DNA from 2 places in the Yersinia canariae genome. Region 1 is predicted to be linked to the other one. Evidence: predicted binding sites of a transcription regulator. Region 1 holds the regulator's gene; the other holds the start of a gene.

Region 1 (8,438 bases):
CTCGAATTCAGATTTTTAGTGTAAGTGGTTTGGTTTTCCTTATCTTCTGAGGCAAAATTAGCGTAATGACATTTTCTTTCTATAGATAACAGACAAGAGGCATGGCGTATGTTTACCGGTATTGTCCAAGGCACCGCGCCAGTGGTTGCCATCGAGGAAAAGTCCAACTTCCGCACCCATGTGGTAGAAATGCCAAGTGAGATGTTACCTGAATTAGCCTTAGGGGCTTCTGTGGCCCACAATGGTTGCTGTTTGACAGTGACAGAAGTTGACGGGAATCGAGTCAGCTTTGATTTAATGAAGGAAACCCTGCGTATTACCAATTTGGGTGATATTAAAGTTGGCGATGTGGTTAATCTGGAGCGGGCGGCTAAATTCAGTGATGAAATTGGCGGTCATCTTATGTCCGGACACATTATTTGTACTGCTGAAATAGCCAAAATATATACATCAGAAAATAATCGTCAGATCTGGTTCCGGATGCCAAATGTTGACTTGATGAAATATGTATTACACAAAGGCTTTATTGGTATTGATGGCATCAGCCTGACTATTGGTGAAGTAGTGGGAAACCGTTTTTGCGTACATTTAATTCCAGAAACGCTGGCACGCACCACTTTGGGTAAAAAGCGCCTGGGGCATCGGGTGAATATTGAGATAGATCCACAAACACAGGCGGTTGTGGATACCGTTGAGCGCGTCTTGGCGCAACGCGATATAGATCAGATGGTCGTGGCCGCAGAAAAAGCTGTTCGAGAATAGAATAATAAAAAGCAGGAGGCGATTCCTCCTGCTTTAAGAAATAACGTTTCAAGAGATTAACGCGGAACGCGAATACCGCCGTCTACCCCATTTGGGCTGAATAATACCTGCCACAATTGAATGTCTCTGGCGCGGAATGCACCCGCACAGGCATTCAGATAATAGCTAAACATCCGCTCAAATCGCGGCGAGTAATTCTCCGCTAAAGTCGGCCATGCGGCTTGGAAACGTTCATACCACGCCATCAGTGTTCGGTCATAATCAGCCCCGAAATTATGCCAGTCTTCCATGATGAAATAAGGCTCACTGGCTTTTGCTATATGCTGTACTGAGGGCAGGCAGCCATTGGGGAAAATATATTTATCAATCCACGGGTCAACACTCAAATCAGTCCGATTAGCCCCGATGGTATGCAACAAGAATAATCCGTCAGGTTTCAAATTGCGTTTAACCACATCAAAGTAGGTGCGATAGTTTTTTGGCCCGACATGTTCGAACATTCCCACAGAGACAACGCGATCGAATTGCTCATTTAGATCACGATAATCCTGCAATAAAATAGTGACATCCAAGCCTTCACAACGTTTTTGCGCTAATTTTTGTTGTTCAGCTGAAATAGTTACACCGGTGACTGACACCCCGAAATGGCGGGCAGCATATGCGGCAAGCCCGCCCCAGCCACAACCTATATCAAGCAACTTCATGCCCGGCGCTAATTGCAGCTTCTCACCGATCATCTGCAATTTGTTTTCCTGAGCTTGCTCAAGTGTCGTCGCATCTTTCCAATAAGCGCAAGAATATTGCATATTCGGGTCGAGCATGAGGCTGAACAGATCATTACCCAGGTCGTAATGTTCTTTACCGACAATCCAGGCTCTTTTCTTTGACTGCAAATTGATAATACGGGCGGCAGCAATCCGTAAAACATCTTTGAAATGGTGTGGAAGTTGATTTTCTAAGCCAGCTCTGAGAACCCGCTGGAAGAAAATATCCAGCCGGTCACATTCCCACCAGCCATCCATATAACTTTCACCTAATGCCAAAGATCCTTCTTGTAATACCCGCTTAAAGAAGTCTGGGTTATTAACTTTAATGTCGAAGGGGCGTGAGCCATTGATTTCAATATCAGCCCGGCTCAGCATTTCTTGAACAATGCGGAACCACGGATTTTCTTGAATACTCTGGTCTTCTATACAGGATGAACTCATAGCTTCTCCATCACTTTCTTCTGACTTATGACCCGCGCAATTCACTTTTACACGCGAATACATACCAATAAAGTTGGTGTCTGGTATCCATTACGGATATACCCTTTGTACTTGAAGTTGCAGCGGTATTTGCGGCTCTCACCATCCGAATCACTTGCTTATGCAAGCTATCGGATTGATGAACCTCACCAGAGGCCCACCCAAAGAGCCAATTCAAGCGCCGTTCAAAAGGGTTTGTAACCCACTTGTTATTCGCTTACTGCCTGGCTGCAACCTCAATGACTTTGAGTAAAAGAGGAAGATTAAGAAGAAACCCTAATTTAGGGTGACTCATCCATAAGAGTAAATGTGACGCAATCCACGCGCTCAGAAAGTGCTTAAGATAATGCTTTTTTTTAATGATATTCTAATCGGTTTTATCGAGTATAGGCTTGCCGGGATGCTTTCTCAATAATAAATCGCCCCCGGCCTCGATGTTCCTTAGTGACTATTTCTATTGAGAATTATGACTCCGCGCAATTATAGTCAGCACTGTTAGTATGGCTTTTTTCTTTCTTTAACGCGTAGCAATGGATGCCATAACCCAATGCAGCCAAAACGACCGTCGATAGCATCACGGTGACGGTAGCCAGTAAGGGCTGGCTGATATAGGCCGAAACCAACATGCTGGCAATAAAACACAAGCCCAGTTGCAGCGTATTTTGCAAGGCGGCCGCTTTGCCCGTATTGGCCGGAAAGGGCATTAATGCATTTGCTACGATAATAGGGTAGCAGGCACCATTCACCAGCGCCATTAAGCAGAATGGAATAAGTAAGGTAATCAGTGTAGGCGTGGTCAACGTTGCGATCAGATAGAGCGCAATCATGCTGAGAGCATAACCGGCTAACAACCACGGTAGCAGGGTGTTGCCTTTCATTCGGCTCAGTGCTGCGCGGCAACTAAATCCCCCCAACAGGAAAGCTAATGTCTGTGGAACATAACTCAAGCCAATGACATTCGGGCTATATCCCATATCACCTAAAATAAACGGAGATCCGGTTAGCCAGGCGAAAAATCCTGCGCTGCATGCAGCAAACATCATCACGTTGCCGCTGAAAGTCGGGAATTTGAGCAACTGCCAGAAACTAAGGGCAGTTTTGCTGTTAGTTGCGCTGTCTGACGCGGTCTTTTTCCGCTCTTTAAGCAATGCAGTCGGGATAAGCAATAGCAATGTGGTTATCAATAAAACTACAAAAATTGACCGCCAACTGAAGTGGTTTAATAACCACGCGCCCAGTAATGGGGCCAGCGCCGGGGATAGCGCCACTAATGGCATAATGGTCGCAAACACCCGGTTGGCCTTGCCGTCACGATAGCGATCTACGACCAATGCTTGCCAGCTCACGGCGGCAGAACAGACACCAATTGCTTGAATAAAACGCAGAACCAGTAATTGTGTTGCCGTTTCAACCCATAAAATCCCCAGACAGCCAATGGCAAATAAACTCAACCCTGCTAACAACACGGGTTTACGGCCTAATTTATCAGAAACTGGCCCCCAGACGAGCTGGGCGATAGCGAAACCGGCGAGAAAAATGCTGAGACTGGCACTGATAAAACCGGCGGAGGTTTGCAGTTCTTGCTGCATGGCGCCAAAGGCGGGCAAATACATATCGGTCGCCAGGTAGCCCAACATGCTCAAACCGGCGAGATAGAACATGAAACTTGAAGACGTTTTCATTCTTTATTTCTCTTTATATCCTATGTCCTTGAAACCGCAGGGGATAGCTCTGCTCGTTATTCGGCTCGCCCTCGAGCCTTAGCTCCACGAGATCGCGGCAAGCCGTGCGCCAATCTGCGCGTCACTGATTGGCATGCAATCAACTGATTTATATCAGTTAATTTTATTTAATAAGCTTGCTATCTATCTGCTGCCTCAATGACTTTGGCTAAATTATAATTTTGCAGGCAAAAATTTTGTCATTGAAATTAATGGCGGGGGGCATTCTATCCGGCGAGATATTCTGTTGTGAAACGGTAATATTTGCGACATGCTATCAAAAAAATTGATATCAATTATTTCGTGTGCGTGAGGCGAAAAATCATGTGGTCAGAATATTCATTGGATGTGGTGGATGCAGTTGCGCGTACAGGAAGTTTCAGCGCAGCCGCACAAGAATTGCACCGAGTGCCGTCTGCGGTCAGTTATACCGTGCGCCAATTAGAGGAATGGTTGGCTGTGCCCTTATTTACGCGGCGTCATCGGGACGTAGAATTGACTGAAGCGGGCCGGGTTTTTATCAAGGAAGCCCGAGATGTTATCAAAAAAATGAATAGCACACGCCGCCAGTGTCAGCAAGTCGCGAATGGTTGGCGCGGGCAATTAAATATCGTGGTCGATAAAATCGTCAAACCACAACGTAGCCGTCGTTTAGTGCAGGATTTTTATCGCCATTTCCCCGATATCGAACTGCGAGTGCGTTATGAGGTGTTTAATGGTGTCTGGGATGCGCTGGTGGATGGGCAGGCTGATATGGCGATTGGTGCAACTCGCGCTATTCCTGTTGGTGGGCGGTTTGTCTTTCGCGACATGGGTTTCTTGACCTGGCTTTGTGTGGTGAGTGTTAATCACCCCTTAGCCCATTTAACCGGGCCGCTTAATGATGACCAGCTGCGGCCTTATCCCTCATTGTGCCTGGAAGATACGGCGCGAAATTTGCCGAAACGAGATACTTGGACATTAGATAACCAACAGCGATTGGTCGCACCGGATTGGGCGACGGGAATCGACTGTTTGTGTGAAGGGTTATGTATCGGAATGGTTCCTGCGCATATGGTATCTCCATTGATTCAACAAGGGAAATTGGCGGTATTAACACTGACAGAACCCCTGCCTGACAGCCCGTGTTGCTTGACGTGGGATCAGAATAATCACTCACCGGCCTTAGCATGGATGCTGGCGTATTTGGGTGACAGTGTCACGCTAAATAATGAGTGGTTAAAAGATGATAATGATGTCACGTAGGGCGGCGGGCAGCAGGATTAGCTGCCGGTAGCATGCGGCGCTACCGGCATAGGCAAGATTAACGGCGATAATCGCGGAATGGGCCATCAGCAACAGACCGGCGCTCAACCAACTTAGGATGCACTTCAATTGTTTGCGGGTCTTCGCGTTTACTGATAATACGGTCGAGCAACATGGCAAAAGCGGTTTCGCCCAATCTCTCTTTTGGCTGATGAATTGTGGTCAGCGCAGGTGAGAAATACCGGGCATTACGGACATTGTCATAGCCAATCACCGAAATATCTTGTGGCACCCGCAGGCCCAACTCATCCGCAGCACATATTGCGCCCATGGCCATAATATCGCCGCCACAGAACACCGCGGTCGGGCGATGTTTTTGTGTCAGAATTTGGTGCATGGCCTTATAACCGGATTCGGGTTCAAAATCGCCCTGAACCACCCACTCATCACGTAATTCGATATTGGCTTCCTCTAGTGCTTTCAGGAAGCCCTGATGGCGACCACCGCCAGTATTACGGGATAATTGGCCAGGAATAGCGCCAATATCTCGATGACCGCGCTCAATAAGATAACGGCCGGCTAAATAGCCGCCTTCAAAAGCATTATCAATAATCGAGTCGGTAAAATCACCGCGAGCAGTACCCCAGTCCATCACAACCATGGGGATATTGCGATAATCTTCTAACATTCCCAGTAATTGCTCAGGATATTCAGAACACATCACCAATAATCCATCGACACGTTTTTGCGCCAGCATGGCCAGATAGGCTTTTTGTTTATCCAGATTATTATGTGAATTACATAAAATCAGGGTGTAACCTTTGCTATAACAGCTATTTTCAACTGCTTCGATCACCTCAGCGAAATAGGGCGCTTCACTGGATGTTGCCAACAAGCCAATTGATTTCGTGTGATTCACTTTCAAGCTACGGGCCACAGCACTGGGCGAATAATGCAGCTCTTTAATGGCCGCCCACACTGCGGCCTTAGTATTTTCGGCGACGAAACGAGTTTTATTGATAACGTGCGAAACGGTGGTGGTAGACACACCCGCGTGTTTGGCCACATCTTTAATCGTTGCCATAAAAAGAATGACTCCTAAGCTCACCTGTTACAACAGGTCAGTATTATGTTAATCGTTTGCCTGCATGACTCGAACACCGCTCAGACAGAAACACAATAGTGGGCTGGAGAGCGAAGTCAGATGGTCGTCTGAGAGTATTTATTGGACGTTATTAGTCGGCATACAGTTATGAACTGCGAATTTTGGCTGATCTGGAGGAAAAGTGGAAGAGGTAATCAATGTTATAAAGTGCGTAATGAGCACAAGATTTTTTTTCTTAACTGTGGGAAAATAATTTAACGCACTAATTATGTGCCTTTACCCTACTATACTCTCAATAATGCGGGTAGCAGGAAGGTGGCAAGCGGATGAATCTCGGTGAGTTTACTGTCGTAAATGATTCGGATGATTGCGCGTAGCCAACACCATTGCTACTGAAAGTATGATGAGTATAAAAATTAACCGGCTGAGGAGTTGTTATGGATACCAATCTGAAAATGTCGCTGATTACGACTGTTGGTGCGCTGGCAATGATTATTGCTTTTAGCTTCGTGGCGGTCATGAATTAATTAAACCGCTTGCCGGTGTGAAGTGATAAGTAGGGCGGTTAATCCGCCCTTAATTATGTCTAGAGAAATACCCGCCATCTTTCAAAATACAGGGTTGCTGGTCGCCTCACTCACCCAACTCATTGTGTTATTTCAATTCCTTGGGCTTATTTTATAACCACCTATCTGCAACTTGAAATCTATTGGGTATCACGTCAACACGATTGACTATTTCTTTTGCTGAATTAGGCTAAATTTTTCTCAACGAAAGACCAATTCACCAGCGCCCAGAAGTTCTCCAGATATTTTGGTCGCGCATTACGGTAATCAATATAGTAAGCGTGTTCCCATACATCTACAGTCAACAGCGGCTTATCTTGGGTCGTCAGCGGTGTGGCGGCATTGGATGTACTGACAATAGCCAGAGTGCCATCCGCTTTTTTGACCAGCCACGTCCAGCCCGCACCAAAGTTTTTCACTGCTGCATCAGTAAATTGCGCTTTAAATTCAGCGAAAGAACCGAAGGATTTATTAATGGCCTCGGCGACTTTGCCTGTTGGCTCGCCACCACCATTAGGTGACAAACAGTGCCAATAAAAGGTGTGATTCCAGACTTGAGCTGCATTATTAAAGATGCCGCCGCTGGAGGTTTTGACAATCTCTTCCAGGCTTTTACCGGCAAACTCGGTATCTTTAATCAGATTATTGAGGTTGACCACATAGGTGTTGTGGTGCTTGCCGTAATGGTATTCCAGCGTTTCAGCAGAAATGTGCGGTTCCAGTGCATTTTGTGCATAAGGTAATGCCGGTAATTCAAAAGACATAGCTCTCTCCTTTCGGGGTTGCTCAGGGTGTTTGCTCCTCAAATCCGATCATTAGCAATCGCTAAGAAGGGTGAGGGGCGGTTAAAATCGTAATTGTTGTATTTTTGTTGTGGGTATTAATCTTAACAACTTTCTACAGGAATGACAGATATAACCATACAGTTTGATGGGGAATGGCTGAAGGTTAGACACTGAAATAATGTCATTGAAGGGCCGCGCACCCAATAGGCCACTGGGTGCGGATTGCGAGATTAGCGGATGGTTTTTGGTGTCACGACGCGACGAGCGCCGACATAATGATCTTGCCAATAGTCATTATTGAGCATACTGATGCGAATTTCTTCCCCGGTTCGTGGGGACTGAATAAATTTACCATTGCCTAAATAAACCCCGACATGATCAGCAACACCGCGGTTGGCTATATTGAAGAATACTAAATCACCACTTTCTAATTCAGCCCGTTTTACCGGAGCGGCATCACGTAAATGATACATTTCATTCGCTGTACGTGGCATTTTTATTCTGATGACATCTTTATAGGCATAATAAATAAGCCCGCTGCAGTCAAAACCTGTATTAGGCGAGGTGCCGCCCCAACGATAAGGTTTGCCGACTTGCTTCATCAGTTTACTCATTGCGGTCTGTTTGGCGTGCTGGTAGCGTTTTTTATGTGCAGGAGTGAGCTTTATTTTATTATTTGCCGCTAATTCGGTATCAGCTTTACCTTGGGCCTTATTTCGGTGACGGCCATAAGCGACTTTTTCTGTTTTGCTCACGGCGGCTTTTTTATTAGCCGCCGTTTTAATAGGAGATGTTTTATTCGCCACCGTTTTATTGTTATTTAATTTCTTATTGGCGGGTTTACTAACTTCTTGCGCTTTCTTCTTAATGGTTTTGCTGGCTGTGGCGGCTGTTTTTTTCTTATCGCTGTTGGTCGTTGTTTTATTTGCGCTGTTTTTACTGGCGGTTTTATTGTTATCAACTTTAGTTTTTTTGATGTTTTTATCAGCTTTACGTTTTTTACGATC
Region 2 (8,438 bases), 1.4 Mb from region 1:
GAAGTTGCTCGTGCCAGTCGTAAAGGGAAAGAAGCCATCCTGATAGGCCATGCCGGCCATCCGGAAGTGGAAGGCACCATGGGGCAATACAATAATCCCAAAGGGGGTATGTATTTGGTCGAGTCACCTGATGATGTTTGGAAACTGAATGTTAAAGACGAGAATAATCTCTGTTTTATGACTCAGACCACTTTGTCAGTTGATGATACTGCCGCAGTGATTGACGCTTTACACAAACGGTTCCCGAAGATTATCGGCCCACGTAAAGATGATATTTGCTATGCCACAACCAACCGGCAAGAAGCGGTAAGGAATTTGGCAAATGATGCTGATGTTGTCTTGGTGGTTGGCTCGAAAAACTCATCCAACTCGAACCGCTTGGCTGAACTTGCACAGAGAATGGGGACATCGGCTTATCTAATTGATTCTGCGGCTGATATCCAAGAGTCATGGCTAGAAAATGCGGAGTGCATTGGCGTCACTGCTGGTGCCTCTGCACCGGATATTCTGGTGCAGCAAGTGATTGCTCGCTTGCAAGCCCTCGGCGCGGGTGGGTCTATAGAACTGCGTGGCCGTGAAGAAAGTATCGTTTTTGAAGTTCCCAAAGAATTACGTGTTGAGGTTAAGCAGATCGATTGATCTCCGGCACCTATTCGTAACTCTATTAAGCAGCCCTAAGTGGCTGCTTTTTTTACGGATATATCTCGCCAGCACTGCATGAATATGCGAAATATCCACAGGATGCCAGATGAAGTGTTACCGAGTATTTTACCCTAAATAATTAAGTGGTTTCACTGATGAAAATGGGCGTATATCATTTTTTTCTAATACAAATTAAATAGGCTGGCAGAGTCCATGGCGGACGGCTAATCTGAACCCTTGTCAGGGTAGATGACACAATATTGGGAGAACTAATGACTGATTCAACAATTCGTATTGCCGTTGTCGGCGCGGGCGGCCGTATGGGCCGGCAGCTTATCCAGGCAATTACACAGACCAAAGGTGTTGTGCTGGGGGCTGCTGTTGAGCGCGTGGGTTCCACGTTAGTGGGAAGTGATGCCGGTGAACTGGCCGGAACGGGGTTGCTAAATATCACAGTCAGTGATGACTTATCCAAAGTAACTGATCATTTTGATGTGTTGATCGACTTTACTCGCCCAGAGGGCACATTGGAACATTTAGCTATTTGCCGCAAACATCGTAAAGCCATGGTTATTGGTACCACGGGTTTTGATGATGCTGGCAAAGCCGCTATCAGTGCCGCCGCATCGGATATTGGCATTGTGTTCGCCGCTAACTTCAGTGTTGGGGTCAATGTGGTGCTTAAGTTGCTGGAGAAGGCCGCCAAAGTAATGGGTGATTACACTGATATTGAAATTATTGAAGCCCATCATCGCTATAAAGTTGATGCGCCATCCGGGACGGCATTGGCGATGGGCGAGGCGATAGCGGAATCTTTGGGTCGGTCACTGAAAGATTGTGCCGTTTATAGCCGCGAAGGCCACACCGGAGAACGCCAACCGGGCACTATCGGTTTCGCCACTGTGCGCGCAGGCGATATTGTCGGGGAGCATACGGCGATGTTCGCTGATATTGGCGAGCGAGTTGAAATTACGCACAAAGCCACCAGTCGCATGACTTTTGCCAATGGGGCAGTTAAATCTGCTATATGGCTCTCTGACCGCGATAATGGGTTGTTTGATATGCGCGATGTATTGAATTTGAATGAACTTTAAAGGTGTAAAGCACAACCCGTGATGTGGTTGTTTTTATCATAATCATATGATAACAGGACAATATTTTATTGTCCTTTTTTATTAAAATGATAAATAACACGTTTGATCGACATTTTTTATTTTATTGCCAGTTTTGTGATGTTTTGTCTCTATTTTTGGTCTTTTATTCTCTCCGCTATGTATCAGAACTCATTTTCATCACGCCAGAACGATTTTTTTCAGTCACGCACTCTCGCAACCGTTTACTATGTTAAGTTAGCATGTGTTTTTACCGCTATAATCCGCTCATTTTAATGAAAACGGTAAAAAACAGAGAAAAAATGGCACTTTGGCTAGACAAGAGCGTCACTCATCATTAAAATGCGCCCAATTTGCCAAAAATTAGCTTTGAGGGCGGTTTTTGCATTGATTTAGGTCGCTAGATATGAATTAATATGCAGATAATGTGACTGTTTATTCCTTGGAGGATGTTTTGATTAAGTCAGCGCTATTGGTTCTCGAAGACGGAACCCAATTTCACGGTCGGGCCATCGGGGCAGAGGGTACGGCAGTGGGGGAAGTGGTCTTCAATACGTCGATGACCGGTTATCAAGAAATCCTCACTGATCCTTCCTACTCCCGCCAGATCGTCACTCTTACTTATCCTCATATCGGCAATGTCGGCACCAATGCCTCCGATGAAGAATCCTCCGCAGTACACGCCCAAGGTCTTGTTATTCGCGACCTGCCACTGATTGCCAGTAACTACCGTAATGAAGAAGGCTTAGCTGAGTATCTCAAACGCCATAATATTGTCGCGATTGCGGATATCGATACGCGTAAGTTGACACGGTTACTGCGCGAGAAAGGCGCTCAAAACGGCTGCATTATTGTGGGTGATTTGTCTGATGCTGCATTGGCGCTGGAAAAAGCAAAAGCATTCCCGGGATTAAAAGGGATGGATTTGGCCAAAGAAGTGACCACCAAAGAGGCTTACCACTGGTTGCAAGGCAGTTGGACTCTGGAAGGGGACTTACCTGCGGCGAAGCAACCTGAAGACTTACCATTCCATGTTGTTGCTTATGACTACGGTGTAAAGCGCAATATTCTGCGCATGCTGGTTGACAGAGGTTGCCGTCTGACTGTTGTACCGGCACAGACCCCGGCGGAAGATGTTCTGAAGTTAAATCCTGATGGTATTTTCTTGTCCAACGGCCCTGGGGACCCTGAGCCATGTGATTATGCTATCGCGGCGATTAAACGCTTCCTGGACACCGACATTCCGGTATTTGGTATCTGTCTAGGTCACCAATTGCTGGCACTGGCGAGCGGCGCAAAAACGGTAAAAATGAAGTTCGGCCACCATGGTGGCAACCATCCGGTAAAAGACTTGGATGCCAATTGCGTGATGATCACCGCGCAGAACCACGGTTTTGCGGTTGATGAAACTTCATTGCCCTCTAACCTGCGTACCACACACGTTTCTTTATTCGATGGTTCCTTACAAGGGATTCACCGTACCGATAAAGCAGCTTTCAGTTTCCAGGGTCACCCTGAAGCCAGCCCTGGGCCGCATGATGCCGCCCCGCTGTTTGATCACTTTATCGAGCTGATTGAAGCTTATCGCGCGACCGCTAGCCACACCAATAAATAATCAGGAGCGAATACCATGCCAAAACGTACAGATATAAAAAGCATCCTGATTTTGGGCGCAGGCCCAATTGTTATCGGCCAGGCTTGTGAGTTTGACTATTCCGGTGCCCAGGCTTGTAAGGCACTGCGTGAAGAGGGTTACCGCGTTATTCTGGTGAACTCTAACCCCGCGACTATCATGACTGACCCAGAGATGGCAGATGCGACTTATATCGAGCCGATTCACTGGGAAGTGGTGCGCAAAATCATTGAAAAAGAGCGCCCAGATGCAGTATTGCCAACCATGGGCGGCCAAACTGCGCTGAACTGCGCATTAGAATTGGAACGTCAGGGGGTTTTGGCTGAGTTCGGTGTCACCATGATTGGTGCAACCGCTGATGCCATTGACAAAGCCGAAGACCGCCGTCGCTTTGATATCGCGATGAAGAAAATTGGCCTGGATACCGCCCGTTCGGGTATCGCACATAATATGGAAGAAGCGCTGGCTGTTGCGGCTGATGTCGGCTTCCCGTGCATTATCCGCCCATCCTTTACCATGGGTGGCACTGGCGGCGGTATCGCGTATAACCGCGAAGAGTTTGAAGAAATCTGCGAGCGCGGCCTGGATTTATCGCCAACCAAAGAATTGCTTATCGATGAGTCACTGATTGGTTGGAAAGAGTATGAAATGGAAGTTGTCCGCGATAAAAACGACAACTGCATCATTGTCTGCTCTATCGAGAATTTCGATGCCATGGGCATCCATACCGGTGACTCCATTACCGTTGCCCCGGCGCAGACCCTGACTGACAAAGAATACCAAATCATGCGTAATGCCTCGATGGCAGTATTGCGTGAAATCGGTGTAGAAACCGGTGGTTCCAACGTGCAATTCTCGGTTAACCCGAAAAACGGCCGTTTGATCGTGATTGAAATGAACCCACGTGTATCCCGCTCTTCTGCTCTGGCGTCTAAAGCTACCGGCTTCCCGATTGCCAAGATTGCGGCCAAGTTAGCGGTGGGTTATACGCTGGATGAGTTGATGAATGACATCACCGGCGGCCGCACTCCGGCTTCCTTCGAGCCATCCATTGACTATGTGGTCACCAAAATCCCACGTTTTAACTTCGAAAAATTTGCCGGTAGCAATGACCGCCTGACAACTCAGATGAAATCTGTCGGTGAAGTGATGGCTATTGGCCGCACTCAGCAAGAGTCATTGCAAAAAGCACTGCGCGGTCTGGAAGTTGGCGTGACGGGTTTTGATCCTAAAGTCAGCCTCGATGATCCTGAAGCGCTGACCAAAATTCGCCGCGAATTGAAAGAAGCTGGTTCTGATCGTATCTGGTATATCGCTGATGCATTCCGTGCCGGTATGTCGGTTGATGGCGTCTTTAATCTGACCAACGTTGACCGCTGGTTCCTAGTGCAGATTGAAGAACTGGTTCGTCTGGAAGAGAGCGTGGCGGAATGTGGTATCAACAGCCTGACGGCAGAGTTCATGCGGCACTTGAAACGTAAAGGCTTTGCTGATGCCCGTCTGGCAAAATTGGTCGGTGCGGCTGAAAGCGAAGTGCGCAAGCTACGTTATAAATATGGTTTGCACCCGGTTTATAAGCGCGTTGATACCTGTGCGGCCGAATTCTCTACCGATACTGCCTACATGTACTCGACCTACGAGGAAGAGTGTGAGTCCAACCCAACCAGCGACCGCCCAAAAATCATGGTGCTGGGTGGCGGGCCGAACCGTATTGGTCAAGGGATTGAGTTCGACTACTGCTGTGTGCATGCGTCTCTGGCACTGCGTGAAGACGGTTATGAAACCATCATGGTGAACTGTAACCCTGAAACGGTTTCTACTGACTACGATACCTCTGACCGCCTCTACTTTGAGTCAGTCACACTGGAAGATGTACTGGAAATCGTCCGCATCGAGAAACCGCAAGGTGTTATCGTGCAGTACGGTGGACAGACGCCATTGAAATTGGCACGTGAGTTGGAAGCCGCCGGTGTACCGATTATCGGCACCAGCCCGGATGCTATTGACCGCGCCGAAGACCGCGAGCGTTTCCAGCAGGCAGTAAACCGTCTGGGCTTGAAGCAGCCAGCTAACGCCACAGTAGCGACTATCGAGCAAGCCGTTGAAAAAGCGACGGGTTTGGGTTATCCGCTGGTGGTGCGCCCATCTTATGTATTGGGTGGCCGCGCAATGGAAATCGTTTATGACGAAGTTGACCTGCGCCGTTACTTCCAAAATGCTGTTAGTGTGTCAAATGATGCGCCAGTGTTGCTCGACCGCTTCCTTGATGATGCGGTAGAAGTGGATGTGGATGCCATTTGTGACGGTGAGCGCGTGTTAATCGGCGGCATTATGGAGCACATTGAGCAAGCCGGGGTTCACTCCGGTGACTCAGCATGTTCATTGCCAGCCTACACCCTGAGCAAGGAAATTCAGGATGTTATGCGCCAGCAAGTGGAAAAACTGGCCTTTGAGCTTTGTGTCCGCGGCTTGATGAATGTGCAGTTTGCCGTGAAGAATAACGAAGTTTACCTGATTGAAGTTAACCCACGAGCTGCTCGTACGGTGCCATTCGTGTCTAAAGCAACCAGCATGCCATTGGCGAAAATTGCCGCGCGTGTGATGGTGGGGCAGACATTAGCGCAGCAGGGTATTCTGGAAGAGATTATTCCCCCTTACTACTCAGTAAAAGAAGTGGTATTGCCATTCAATAAATTCCCAGGGGTTGATCCGATTTTAGGGCCAGAAATGCGCTCTACCGGTGAAGTCATGGGGGTTGGCCGCACTTTCGCAGAAGCTTTCTCGAAAGCCATGTTGGGCAGTCAGTCCGGCATGAAAAAGAGTGGCCGTGCGCTGTTATCTGTTCGCGAGGGTGATAAGCATCGGGTGGTTGATCTGGCCGCGAAATTGCTGAAACAGGGTTTTGAACTGGATGCCACACACGGTACTGCGGTGGTGTTGGGTGAGGCCGGAATAAATCCACGCCTGGTCAATAAGGTGCATGAAGGCCGCCCGCATATTCAGGACCGTATCAAAAATGGTGAATACACTTATATTGTGAATACCACGGCAGGGCGTCAGGCGATTGAAGACTCCAAACTGATCCGCCGTAGTGCTTTGCAATATAAGGTGCATTACGACACGACCTTGAATGGCGGCTTTGCGACAGCAATGGCATTGAATGCTGACCCAACCGATCAAGTGATTTCAGTACAAGAGATGCATGCCAAGATTAAGAATATGAAAGGTTAGTTTTGGTTGTAAATAATAGGGCGATGGAAACATCGCCCTTTTTTATGCTCGCTATTAAGTGAATTGCGGCTTTTAACCACAAGAACAGTATTATTCATAAACAATAATATTGTTCATAAACAACATTGGTGAAGATCAATGTTACGGCTAACACTTATGTAGATAGTGGATGGCAGTTGAAATAGTTAATAGCAAGTAGAGTCAGCTCAGCGCGACTTTGATACCCAAGCCAATCAACAGGCCGCCGAGTAATTTATCGACAACTTTTTGCGCTTTCGCCAAACCACGGCGCACAGGTGCACTTTGAATCAGAATAACCAGCAAAGGCCACCAGATAACGGCCAGTACCCAGATGATTGAGGCGTACCACAGTTTTTCACCCACGCCGGAGTTAATCTGTAATATTTGTGTGAAAACGGCGAGGAAGAAGAGAGTCGCTTTGGGATTCAATAAGTTGCAAAGGTATCCCTGCAAGAAGGCGGCTTTCAGTGAAATGGGGGATTGTGTGGCGTTATCGATGCTGAGTTTACTTTCTCCGCGCGACAGCAGTGCCTGAATACCAATCCATATCAAATAGCAGGCACCGGCATACTTCAGAAAATTGAACAGCCAGGGCGTGGTGGTGATAACTACCGCCAGACCCGCCACGCAGTAAGACATATGTGTAGCAACGCCCAAAATTACGCCGAGCGCGGTCATCATTGCTGCGGGGCGGCGATAGCGGGCGGCGTTTTTAATCACCAAAAAGAAATCGGGGCCGGGGGAGAGCATCCCCAACGTAGCAATTGTCGCGACAAATAAAGAGGTTTCAAGCATAAGGATTACCGAGTGAAAGTGGTGCTGTTTGACGATAATAGCGCCACTGAGGTTTCCCTGCATTTATCTTTTACTCTTTTGACGGATAGTGATGCACGAATATGAGCTTGGATAATGTAATAAGTAGTGAGGCACCGGATCAGAAGCAGCGCGAAATTACACGGTTGTGTATTAAATGTGCGTTGCTGCTACTGCAACACGGGGCAGAAAGTATGCTGGTGGAGCAATTATCCGCCCGTCTTGGTATGGCGTTGGGAATGGACAGTGTTGAAAGCTCCATCTCCGCAAATGCTGTGGTGTTAACCACCATCAGCCAAGGCAATTGCCTGACATCCACCCGCAAGAATATTGACCGGGGTATCAATATGCATGTCGTGACGGAGGTGCAGCATATTGTGATTATGGTGGAACATCATTTGTTAGATATAAAAGATGTGGAAAAACGCTTTGAGCATATTAAGCCGATGCGTTATCCGCGCTGGTTAGTTGTGGTGATGGTTGCTTTATCATGTGGCTGTTTTAGCAAGTTAAATGGTGGCGGTTGGGATGCATTTACTATCACTTTCTTAGCCAGCGGATTGGCGATGTTTGTGCGCCAAAGTTTAACGGCTCGCCATATGAACCCGCTGATTAACTTCTGTATCACGGCGTTTGTCGCGACATCCGTTTCGGGGTTATTGATGCGTTTGCCATTTTTCCAAGAGGCTTCCAGTGTGGCAATGGCCGCTAGCGTGTTGCTGTTAGTTCCCGGATTCCCGCTAATAAATGCGGTCGCCGATATGTTTAAAGGGCATGTTAATACTGGCCTTGCTCGCTGGGCAATGGCGAGTTTATTAACGCTATCAACCTGTATTGGGGTGATATTCGCAATGGCGATGTGGGGATTGCGGGGGTGGTGATGAGTTTACTCTGGGCATTATTGCAAGACATGGTGTTGGCTGCTATTCCGGCGCTGGGTTTTGCTATGGTATTTAATGTGCCGGTGCGGGCACTACGCTATTGTG

What was found. Region 1 encodes PurR, which represses purine synthesis genes. Its sites were predicted from a motif close to CANGCAAACGTTTGCNTG; they were not measured.
Positions count from the first base shown of each region.
Region 2: a site for PurR is predicted at 1,968-1,985, ahead of carA (glutamine-hydrolyzing carbamoyl-phosphate synthase small subunit). Genes of this name have one in related genera too.

Region 1 is NZ_CP043727.1:2,184,121-2,192,558, forward strand. Features, by position in the region: gene F0T03_RS10105 (riboflavin synthase subunit alpha) at 109-762, shown strand; gene cfa (cyclopropane fatty acyl phospholipid synthase) at 819-1,970, opposite strand; gene punC (purine nucleoside transporter PunC) at 2,474-3,691, opposite strand; gene punR (DNA-binding transcriptional activator PunR) at 4,055-4,975, shown strand; gene purR (HTH-type transcriptional repressor PurR) at 5,034-6,059, opposite strand; gene cydH (cytochrome bd-I oxidase subunit CydH) at 6,518-6,607, shown strand; gene sodB (superoxide dismutase [Fe]) at 6,832-7,410, opposite strand; gene F0T03_RS10140 (C40 family peptidase) at 7,662-8,438, opposite strand, start outside.
Region 2 is NZ_CP043727.1:772,144-780,581, forward strand. Features, by position in the region: gene ispH (4-hydroxy-3-methylbut-2-enyl diphosphate reductase) at 1-639, shown strand, start outside; gene dapB (4-hydroxy-tetrahydrodipicolinate reductase) at 915-1,736, shown strand; gene carA (glutamine-hydrolyzing carbamoyl-phosphate synthase small subunit) at 2,209-3,369, shown strand; gene carB (carbamoyl-phosphate synthase large subunit) at 3,385-6,618, shown strand; gene F0T03_RS03665 (LysE family transporter) at 6,820-7,434, opposite strand; gene F0T03_RS03670 (threonine/serine exporter family protein) at 7,536-8,333, shown strand; gene F0T03_RS03675 (threonine/serine exporter) at 8,333-8,438, shown strand, end outside.